DNA from 2 places in the Halomonas sp. DP4Y7-1 genome. Region 1 is predicted to be linked to the other one. Evidence: predicted binding sites of a transcription regulator. Region 1 holds the regulator's gene; the other holds the start of a gene.
The links. Region 1 encodes PhoB, which activates phosphate uptake and scavenging genes when phosphate is short. Its sites were predicted from a motif close to TGTCATANNNNTGTCANA; they were not measured.

Region 1 (5,556 bases):
TGCAACAGCGTGGTGGGGTCGAGCCGCGTGTGGTCATCGCCGCCCTGATCGTTTTCCAGTCGCGACAGCAGCAGCAGATCATTGACCAGGTTCTGCATCCGACGGGTCTGATTCTGCATCTGCGCTACCCCCTTGCCGAGTCGTTCGGGCAGCATGTCGGCCATGTCGCCGTAGGTCTCGAGATAGCCGGTCAGTACCGTCAGTGGCGTGCGCAGCTCATGGGAGACGTTGGCCACAAAGTCTCGGCGCATCTGTTCCAGGCGATGCAGGCGTGTGATATCGCGCGCCATGACCAGGCGTTCATCGTCACCGTACAGGGTGATCTGGAACTGCAGGATCATGTTCTCGTCGATGGGCGATGGAAGGCTCAGCGGCTCACGATAGTCCCGCTCGTTGAAATAGCCGACGAAGCGCGGATCACGCAGCAGGTTGGTGATATGTTGACCACGGTCCAGCGCCGGCTTCAGGCCTAGCATGCGCTCGGCAGAGCTGTTCCACCATTCGAGATCGCCATGGCGATCCAGCATGACCACACTGTCGCGCATCGCTTCAGAGGACTCCTGGATACGCTGAAGCGTTGAGCGCAGGCGTCGTTGGGTAATGCGCTGGCCCTTCTGGTAGCGATAGAGTCGATCAAACAGCTCGCCCCACAGACCGCTGGCGGTAGGAGGTTCCTGCTGGGGACGATGGGTCAGCCAGTCGTGCATGGCGTGCAGGTTGCGCAGATGATAGGCGAGACCAAGCGTCAGGCCCGCTCCGACGCCGACACTCGTCAAGGAAAAGGGCCAGCCCAGCAGGGCGCCGATGCCGACCAGCAGGGTCAAGCGCCAGACTTCTCGTCTCCACAGTCGACCCACGTCAGCTCCTGGCTCCGTTCACCTATGTCCTCCTGTCTGCCGCCAGCCGTACAGGCGCTGTCAAGCCTGCGTGGAAGGGAGGCAAGACGTCACATCTTGGCCGAAAAACGGTAGCCGGTGCCGCGCACGGTCTGGATCAGCTGCTGATGTGGCTCGCCAAGGGCCTTTCGCAGGCGGCGAATGTGCACGTCGACGGTGCGTTCCTCGACGTAGACGTTGCCACCCCAGACCTGATCAAGCAACTGGCCGCGGGTGTAGGCGCGTTCCTGGTGGGTCATGAAAAACTGCAGCAGGCGGTATTCGGTGGGCCCCATGTCGAGCGACTTGCCGTCGACGCTGACGCGGTGGCTGACAGGATCGAGCTTGAGCCCGTCGACTTCCACCGGGTCTTCAACGCCGCGAGGAGTGGCACGTCGCAGCACCGCTTTTAGACGGGCGACCAGTTCCCGGGGAGAGAACGGCTTGGTGATGTAGTCGTCTGCACCTGCTTCAAGCCCCTGAATCTTGTTGTCCTCCTCACCCTTGGCGGTGAGCAGGATGATCGGCAGCTCGGCGGTGGTTTCTTCCCGCTTGAGGCGGCGTGCCAGCTCGATGCCACTGGTTCCGGGCATCATCCAGTCCAGCAGCAGCAGGTCTGGCTGATCGTCCACGATAATCGCGTGAGCCGCCTGGGCATTGTCGGCCTCGAGGACCCGGTAGTCGGCCATTTCCAGAGCCACCGCGATCATTTCGCGGATGGGCGCTTCGTCGTCGACGATCAATACGGTCTTGGCTGTCATCCCGGGCCTCTTGTTCAGGGTCTTCCTATCAACGGTGACAGATGACACCACGTCAATGTGACATTTAGATGACATTGGCCGACCTGTCGAGCACTCGACAGCTCGATAGGGTCACCCCAGGTCGGGATAGAGACTCAGCGCCAGGCCGGCAAACAGCAGCAGGCCCGACCAGTGATTGTTGAGAAAGGCCTGGAAGCAGCGATCGCGATCACGCTCCTTGATGAGTCTCTGCTGGTGGATAAAGGTAGCCGCCATGGCCAGCCATCCCAGCCAATAGAAACCGCCGATATTCAGCAGAGCGCCCGCCCAGGCCAGCAGGCCCAGCGTTGCCAGCTGCAGCAGCGCGATGATGCGAGTGTCCCAGCGACCAAACAGCACTGCGGTCGACTTGATGCCGATCTTGAGATCATCGTCACGGTCCACCATGGCGTATTCGGTGTCATAGGCCACCGTCCACAGTACATTGGCGGTGAACAGGATCCAGCCGACCGTGGGTACCTCGCCCAGCACGGCACCGAATGCCATGGGAATCGCCCAGGAAAAGGCCGCCCCCAGCACCACCTGGGGAAAGTGGGTGTAGCGCTTCATGAAGGGATAGCTGGCGGCCAGCACGGCGCCGATCAGCGACAGCCATACGGTAAAGCCGTTGGTCAGCCAGACCAGCACGAAGGCCGCTGTCAGCAGACCGACGAACAGGACCTTGGCTTCCTGCTCGCTGATACGCCCAGTCGCCAGAGGGCGGTGTTTGGTACGTTTGACGTGACCGTCGAAATGGCGGTCCGCATAGTCGTTGACGACACAGCCTGCTGCTCGCATCAGGTAGACGCCAGCGACAAAGATCAGCAGGGTGTCGCGGGCGGGAATGCCGTCCGCCGCTACCCACAGCGCCCACAGTGTTGGCCACATCAGCAGCCAGGTGCCGATGGGGCGATCCAGACGCATCAGCGCCAGGAAGTCGGGAATTCGGGCGAGGCGTCCGGGGGGACGCAGCAGGGAGCGGTCCATCGTGGTCTCTCGAGGGCTAGTGGAAAGTCGCTGTCACAGGCATCGTGGCGGGCACGCTTCTGTCGTGTCCGCATCCGCTGGTGTGGCGTTGAGCGTCGAAACAAGACGAGACAGTTCATCCATGGGTGTCGCCGGGAGCGACCATTTGCTGCCAGGTCTGGTCAGCGCTTGTCGACATGACGGACCAAGCCTAGCGCGGGGAGACGGGCGTGACCAGTACAGCGCGGTCGCTGTCTAGCCTGGAGACGGGTCGAGTGACAGCGCCTCGGCCATGGCGGGCAGAAAGCTCTCTTGCACCAGCATCACCCAGCCCCCGTGGCAAAACAGAGAGCGCCGTTGCCAGATACCGCGGTATCCGTGGATAGGACGAGATATCCGGCTGATCTCGATCGGGCTGCGGCGAAGATCCGGCTGCTGAAACAGCCAACTGCCCAGCGAGTTTTCGCCAAGGCCGGCAAAGGGCGCCTGTTGATCGCTCACCCGTGGTGCCACTGAGCGTGCCACCACCCAAGGGACCTCGTCGACGCACAGCGCGACCTCGCGCAACCAGGCCTGCTGGCCGGCCGCCAGTCCCAATGCCTCGGCCTCGTCCGGCCATGGCTGCCCCAGGTATTGGTCGAGCAGACGCACGTGAAAGCGTCCCTCGCCAGCGGCCGCCATCAGTCTCTCCGTCAGTGAGTCGCGGGAAGCCAGCCACTCCAGCCAGCGCTCAGAGATAGCATGCGACGATGCGGGGATGTCGCGCCACTCGGGAGTCGATCGCGGGCACTCGGGCTCGACATGGCAACGGGACGGGGTGACATGAGGATGCTGTGACATGGGGCCTTGAGGTCCTTGCTGCACCGGACGTCGTGCTCCGGTAGATGGGCGCATAGTGTACCATGGTGCACAGGAGTCACTCGCTGGAGCCCCCGCTGGGCACTCCGGTTTCTTGAATGACCGCAGTGCGGTCGTCGGCAGAGTCGAAGTACGTGATGCAAGCACCCTTGACCATCATCGGCACTGGCATGGCAGGCATTGGCCTGGTGCGCCAGGTGCGCGCACTGGACGCCCGGCGTCCGATCACCCTGATCACGGCCGATAGCGGCGATGACTACTCCAAACCCTTGTTATCTACGGGCTTTGCCAAGGGCTTGGCGGCGGATCGGCTGGCGGCCCGTTCGGCCCTGGAGCTGGCCGATCAGCTGAATGTGGTGGTGCGCCCCCATACCTGGGTAGACCGAATCGACACAGCGTCCTCGTGCCTGTGGATTGGCCAGGAACGGCTGCCCTGGTCGGACCTGGTGCTGGCTACCGGTGCCAGCCCTGTCGCTCCCTTCGCCATTCCGGCGGAGCTCAGCGGCCGCGTGTTCTCGATCAATGATCTCGATGACTACCGCCGCTTCTCGGCCATTCTTGACGGCCTGGAGCGTCCGGCGCGAGTGGCGGTGATCGGGTTGGGCCTGGTGGGCTGCGAGTTCGCCAACGACCTCCAGGCGGGCGGACACCAGGTCGTCATGGTTGGCCCGGAGCCCACCTTGCTGCCGAGGCTGCTGCCCCAGCAGCCGGGCCAGGCGCTGGGCAATGCGTTTCGTGACGCTGGCATCGAGATCAGAAGCGGGCGCCTGGTCGACAGCGTAGCGCGTCAGGCTGCGGGCGATGAACAGGAGATCGTCCTTCGGCTCGATGACGGCCAGACGCTGAGCGCTGATCTCGTGCTGGTCGCTACGGGGCTCAGGCCCCGCAGCCAGTTGGCCGAAGCGGCGGGCATCCGTACCGGCCCCGACGGCATCCAGGTGGATCGCTATCTATCGACGTCCTGTCCGCGTATACACGCACTGGGAGACGTGGCATCGGTGGACGGCGTCAACGCGATGTATGTGCAGCCGTTGCAGGCATCGGCCAAGGCCCTGGCCGCTACCCTGTGCGGCAGCCCGACCCCGGTGAGCTACGGCCCATGGCCCGTGCTGGTCAAGACACCGCTGCTGCCGGTGGTGGCGTTGCCGCCGGCAAGTGAGCGAGTGCAATGGCGGATCGAGGCCGATGGCGATGACATCAGCGCCCTTGCCGAGGACGAACAGGGGCAGCTCAAGGGGTTTGCGTTGACGGGAAAATGCGTTCGTCGGAAAGTCGAACTGGCGCGGGCGGCACCGCCGTTGCTAGGCTAGGTTCGTTGATGGTGGCTGGGCCACCGTCGTTGGAGGTGCCATCGTTGCAGTGTGTGATACTGATTCTGATTCGTGTAACACGAATGGACGGTGTCACGTCGATGGATTTCGAGTGTCATCTCACCACAACAAGGATGCACTGATCGATCCGTGACGTTCATTGCCGGCATCGTATGGGAGCGTTGGCATGGCAGGACCTGGAAGGGTCCAGGTGGACACACGGACAGTGTTTCCATAACAATGATCCCGGTGCCATGGCACCGGGTAGTCAAGCCAAAATTAGGAGGGCTGTATGCGCAAGCCAGAACTCGCCGCGGCAATTGCCGAGCGCGCTGATCTATCCAAGGACAAGGCCAGCCAGGTGCTGAACGTGATTCTCGACGAGATCACCGGCAGTGTTTCCTCGGGCCAGGATGTGTCTTTGATCGGCTTCGGCACCTTTACCGTGCGCGAGCGTGCCGCGCGGACCGGCAAGAATCCCCAGACGGGTCAGCCGTTGAAGATTCCCGCCAGCAAGACAGTCGCCTTCAAGCCCGGCAAGGGCCTCAAGGACGCCGTCGCCCGCTGAGGCGACGCTAGCCATTATCAGAAATGGCAGCGAATGGCTGATATCGCGGCTCGCTTGGCGGGCCGCGCCTTCCTATTCCAGCGTGAGGCAACATGACTTTGAGACTGATGTTGTGGCTGCTGGGTGTCATGCTGAAGCGGGCACTCAAGCGCAAGGCGCGCTTTCGTGAGCGGCTGGAAGAAAAAGGTGGGCTCGACTGG
Region 2 (5,556 bases), on a different contig from region 1:
GGCTTCCAGCCGCACCCTTGAGCGGCTCAGCCGCAGCCCATAGTGTTGATCCAGCAGTGCCCGGGTAGAGCCACCGCGATAGCGGTCTTGCCAACCGGGTACCCGTCGCGGGTCGAACCAGTGGCGCAAGCGCAGCAGCGGCGCTTCATCCACGTAGCGCACCGTGTCGACACACAGCAGGCTGTCCCCCGGGGCGCAGCCGAAGCGCTGTGCAATGGCTTCCGGGGGCACCACCATCGCCTGGGTCAGGCAGCAGGTCTCGGTCGCTAGGCCCAGCTCAGCCAGGTTGTGCGTCACCTTGCTGGCGGCATTCACCGCATAGTCCAGGCGGCGATCCACCACCTGGGTGCCACGCCCCTGATGGCGTGTCACCATTCCAGCAGCCACCAGTTCGTCCAGCGCCCGACGCACGGTGTGACGGTTGACGCCGAAGCGTCGTGCCAGTGCCGCTTCGCTGGGCAGCAGGTCGCCGGCGCGATAGCTCCCGCGCACTTCCCTGGACAACACATCGGCAAGCATGCGGTAGCGCGGCAGCCCTGCGGCTTCGGCAACTTGTCTAGACATCTTCACTCCAAAAAAAGAAGGCGATGTAGCACAGCCGTGTGGAGCTGATGGCGGTCGTGGCGCAAGCTGCCACGACCGCGATCAGATAAAGCGTTTACGCACCAGCTGTGACGCCATGTCCAGGGAGGTCACGGCGACGATGATGACCAGCATGATGGTGGCGGTTTCGGCATACTGAAATCCGCGCATGGTTTCCCACAGCGCCACGCCAATGCCACCGCCGCCTACCATCCCGAGCACCGTGGCCGAACGAATGTTGGACTCGAAGCGATACAGGCTGACCGAGATCCACAGCGGCAATACCTGCGGGATCAGGCCAAAGATGATCTCCTCGATACGCCCGGCACCGGTCACCCGTATGCCCTCCATCGGGCCCGCTTCGGCGGCTTCCACCGCCTCGGAGAACAGCTTGGCGAGAACGCCGGTGGTGTGCACGAACAGCGCCAGGGTGCCGGCAAAGGGTCCCAGCCCTACGGCCACCACAAACAGCATGGCAAATACCAGCTCGTTGATGGCACGAGTGGCATCCATCAGTCGGCGCACCGGCTGGTATACCCACCAGGGCACCAGGTTCTCGGAGCACAAGAGGCTCGCTGGAATCGCCACCAGAATGGCCAGCAGGGTGCCCCATACCGCGATCTGAATCGTCACCAGCATCTGGTCAATGTAGTGATCCAGGTTGCCCAGCGCAGGCGGGAAGAAGTCGCCGGCCAACGTTGCCATGTTGCTGGCATTGGTAAACAGCAGGCTGGGCTGCATCTCGACGCCCTGCCAGGACCAGGCCAATACCGCCAGGCCCAGACCCCATAGCGCCAACGTGGTCCAGCTGCGCTTGGGCGGCATGCTGATACCGGATAATTGGGTTTGAGTGCTCATGCGCTCTCCACAGAGGGCTTAAGTCATGCGCTGTCACGAACGGCGCTGAAACCGAGGCCGGGCCGCCGATAGACGGCCCGGCGAACCATCAACCTGCGTTGGCGGCGGCGTCTTCGGGCATTGCCTCGGCCGCCTGGATGGCCTTCATGCGCGTATCGAGGTCATCGAGTTGGCCATCGATCTCGGCCAGACGGGCCTCGCGGTCCCCTTCACTCAGGCTGTCATCCTTGGCCACTTCAGAACGCTCCTTGAACAGGGCCAACTGACGGATCGGCAGCAGCTGATCATTGCTGGAAGCGACGAATTCGGCCCATTGCAACGGCTCGAGGATGGCCTGCTCGTCGGCATCGTCGCCATAGCTCATGAAAAACTCGCGCAGGGTGTCCTTGGTGGCCTCATCCAGATCGCTACGCCACACCAGCGGATCGGACGGGATCAGCGGCGACTTCCAGATCACCCGCAGCTGCTCGGCCTTGTCGGGCGCCGTCACTTCCAGACGCTGCATGCCTTCGGTGTTGAAGGTGGCCACGTCGACCTGCTTGTTGGCCACGGCCAGTGCGTTGGTCTCATGACTGGAATTGAGCGTGCGCTTGAAGGCGGTAGCGGCGTCGACGCCATTCTTGGCAAAGACGTAGTAGCCCGGTACCAGGAAGCCGGAGGTGGAATTGGGATCACCGTTGCCGAACACCAGATCGGAGGCATTGGACAGCACGTCGTCGACGTCATGCAGGTCGCTATCCTGGTGGGCGATCATCAAGCTCCAGTAGCCGGGGGAGCCGTCCGCGGCCACGGTCTGGGCGAAGATCTCGCCTCCTGCACGGTCCACCGCCTCCATGGCCGCCTTGTTGCCGTACCAGGCCAGGTCAATCTGGCCAAATCGCATGGCCTGGATAACCGCAGCGTAGTCAGTGGCGAAGAACGGCTCGACCTCCATCCCTACCTGCTCGGACATGTCCTCGAGGAAGGGGTCCCACAGCGGTGCCAGGTTCTGGCTCGCTTCGGTGGAGATAATGCCGAACTTGAGGGTATCGGCGGCCGCCAGCTGAGTGACGGCAGCAAGACCAAGACCTGCCATCAGCGGCAGCGACAGGCGGCGAACATTAGCAAAAAGCATGGGTATCTCCTGGGGGGTGCAGGGGGTGTTCTAGATAAGAGGTGATGCAGTCGTTGTCGGTATCGCGTTGGATTGCCGTCAGCCGTCCGAACTAGACATGCGCCGCCACCGCGGGCTGGGCATGGGCCGGCTCTCGGGTCGGCGATGGCAAGTCGGGCTGGGCGCCGGAACGAAGCTCATCGAGCCCGGCGTTTTCGTACAGGGTGCTGAGGCGCGCATCGGTCAGCTCAGAGGTCTTGCCGTCGAAGTACAGCCGACCATCCTTGAGCGCGATGGCGCGATGACAGTAACGCCGGGCGATGTCGACTTGATGCAGGGTGATGACGACCGTACGACCGTCCTCGGCATGAATTCGCTGAAGAATCTCCATCACTTCACGGGCACTTCGCGGATCCAGCGATGCAATGGGCTCGTCGGCGAGAATCACGTCGGCGTCCTGCATCAATACCCGCGCGATCGCCACGCGCTGCTGCTGGCCACCGGAGAGCGTATTGGCGCGCTGATAGGCCATGCCCTCCAGGCCGACCCGGGCGAGGCACTCGAGGGCCCGCTGCTTCTCTTCCTGACTGAAGCGCCCGCTGAGCGCGCGCAGGCGAGGCATGCGCCCCAGCTGCCCGATCAGCACATTGGTCAGCACACTCAGGCGATTGACCAGGTTGAACTGCTGGAAGATGTAGCCAACACGGCAGCGCTGGCCACGACTGGCACGCTTGATCCGGCCACTGGCCTGTACCTCGCGGCCCAGCAGGCTCACCCGACCGCCGGTATGTCGGTTACAGCAGGTCAATCCGACCAGGTGGCGCATCAATGTCGACTTGCCGGAACCGGAGGGACCGATCAGGGCAACGATGTCGCCTGGGGTGATCTCGAAACTGACGTCCTCGAGCACTTGGCGATGGCCGAACGTCTTGTTGAGTCGCTCGACGACGATGGTGGGGATGGACATGATGCCTCTCCTCTTGGAATGGCATCAGTCTGCAGGCGGCAGGTTAAGGCATGTTGTCTAGACAATGTCATTGATGTGACAAATTCACCCGGACGCATCGACGTCAGCCCAGGCCTTTTCAGACAATTATTTTAAAAAACAGGACATTAAATATTGGCGTCACTGTGCTGTAACGCAAATGCCACCGCCCAGCCATATTCCGCTCGAGCGCTGTCCGTGTTCGCTTGAGGCGACGACTCACGGCGGTGCAGCGATGAGCTGGCGTGCTGTTCAGGCGATCGGATACCCGCCGAAGGTGGCCTGACAGGAGCAAGGGATACCCGGGATAGCGCCAGGCCATGGGCATGATTGGCAGGTTCAAAGGGAAAGTTCTGGCAACCGCGACCAGACTGACAGACAGCGCACCTGAAAGAGGCAGCGTCCCTGTGAAAGGTAACGTCCCTGTGACAGGTAACGTCCCTGTGAAAGGTAACGTCCCTGTAAAAGGTAACGTCCCTATGCGAGACAGCCTATGCAGCATCTGAGCCTGGAACCCAGCGCGCTGGAAGTCACCGACCTGGCCACCATGCATCGTTTCTTCGAACAGGTGCTGGAACTGCGGCCATTGGTGGTAAGCGCCACAGGCGTCACGCTGGAGTTAGGCGGTGGGGACACGACTCACGTGCTGATGCTGCTTGCCAGCACGACGCCGACCCCACCGCGCACCATCAACCTGGAGGTCAGTGCAGCGGACTTTCCCAAGCTGCGCCAGCGCCTGGAGCAATGCGGAGACGCCTGCGGGTGGGTGAGAAGCTGGGATGCGCCCGACAGCGCCTCGCCTCAATGCGCCTTCCGAGTCGTGCTGTGCCGGCTTCCGGAAGGCCATTGGCTGAGGCTGACCGCCATCGACCCCAGCGCGTGCCGGCATGTCACCTTAGCCCGCACCCAGCGCGATACTCCGCGCCGGTGATCCGTCAGTCGAAACCCTCATCCAGCGCCTCGTCATCGTCCTGCAACAGGCGTTTGCGGCGCTCATCACGCTGCTTCTGCACCCGATTATTGCGATAGCGTCGCGCCACGGCCACAGCCAGCGCCACAACCAGCATGAGCAGCAACGTCAGGCCTTGCCACGGCCGCGGTGACTCCAGGGTCGAGCCGAGCACGAAGATCATGATGAAACCCAGCGCCTGACTACTGATGGCCAGCGCGCGCAGAGGGTCGAAGGTCTTGGGTGAGGGCATCACGCATCCTGATAAATGAGGGACTGGCGGCCTGACGCTAGATGACAGCGCCCGACGAGCGCAGTAGCCTTGCCGAATCGGGTTCGCCCAGTGTACCTGCTCGCTATCGACTTTTCGTGCCCTCGCGTTGATCAACGGAGCCTTCCCCGCCATGGATGCCATCGCCATTGGTCCGGTGCTAGTGAGCCTGCCCCGGCTCTACGCACTCGCCATCACCCTACTGCTGCTCGCGGCCAGCGCCTTTCTGCTGGGGCTTCCGCGCCGCCGCCATGGTCGCTGGTTCAACGGCCTGATGCTGGCCTGGTTGCTCGGTGCTCGTCTCGGACATGTGGTGATGCACTGGGAGGCGTATCGGGACGACTGGCTCGATATCGTGAGCCTGTGGCTGCCTGGGTATAGTGCCGTGTGGGGGCTGGCTGCCGCGGCCCTCTGGACCCTGTGGGCGCTGCGTGATCGTATGGCCGCCCTGCTGGGCGCCCAAGGCCTGACCCTGCTGGCGACACTTGGCTGGCTGGCGCTGGTCAGCTGGGCCCCGCTGTCCGCCAGCCCTGCTCCGCAGCAGGTGCCAGAGCTGACCCTGGAAGATGTCGACGGAGCGCCTATCGCCTTGCGTACGCTGACGGGCGACGCTGCCGGCAAGCCCATGATCATCAACCTATGGGCGACCTGGTGCCCCCCATGCCGGCGGGAGATGCCGCTGCTGGCCGAGATCGATCAGCGCGATGATGTCACCGTGATCATGGCCAATCAGGGCGAGCCGCTCCTTCAGGTCACCCGCTATCTGGATCAGGCCGACCTCGACTTCCGCTACGCGCTGCTCGACCCGCGTCAACAGC

Region 2: the regulator PhoB is predicted to act here: its motif matches at 3,564-3,581, upstream of phnC (phosphonate ABC transporter ATP-binding protein).

What each region holds. Positions count from the first base shown of each region.
Region 1 is NZ_JAHVKS010000003.1:181,413-186,968, reverse strand. It holds gene phoR (phosphate regulon sensor histidine kinase PhoR) at 1-857, opposite strand, end outside; gene phoB (phosphate regulon transcriptional regulator PhoB) at 947-1,636, opposite strand; gene ubiA (4-hydroxybenzoate octaprenyltransferase) at 1,748-2,641, opposite strand; gene KUV72_RS07235 (chorismate--pyruvate lyase family protein) at 2,876-3,460, opposite strand; gene KUV72_RS07230 (FAD-dependent oxidoreductase) at 3,616-4,788, shown strand; gene KUV72_RS07225 (HU family DNA-binding protein) at 5,081-5,356, shown strand; gene KUV72_RS07220 (hypothetical protein) at 5,449-5,556, shown strand, end outside.
Region 2 is NZ_JAHVKS010000009.1:78,641-84,196, reverse strand. It holds gene phnF (phosphonate metabolism transcriptional regulator PhnF) at 1-564, opposite strand, end outside; gene phnE (phosphonate ABC transporter, permease protein PhnE) at 646-1,440, opposite strand; gene phnD (phosphonate ABC transporter substrate-binding protein) at 1,529-2,554, opposite strand; gene phnC (phosphonate ABC transporter ATP-binding protein) at 2,646-3,500, opposite strand; gene KUV72_RS16195 (hypothetical protein) at 4,012-4,449, shown strand; gene KUV72_RS16190 (hypothetical protein) at 4,454-4,720, opposite strand; gene KUV72_RS16185 (TlpA family protein disulfide reductase) at 4,872-5,556, shown strand, end outside.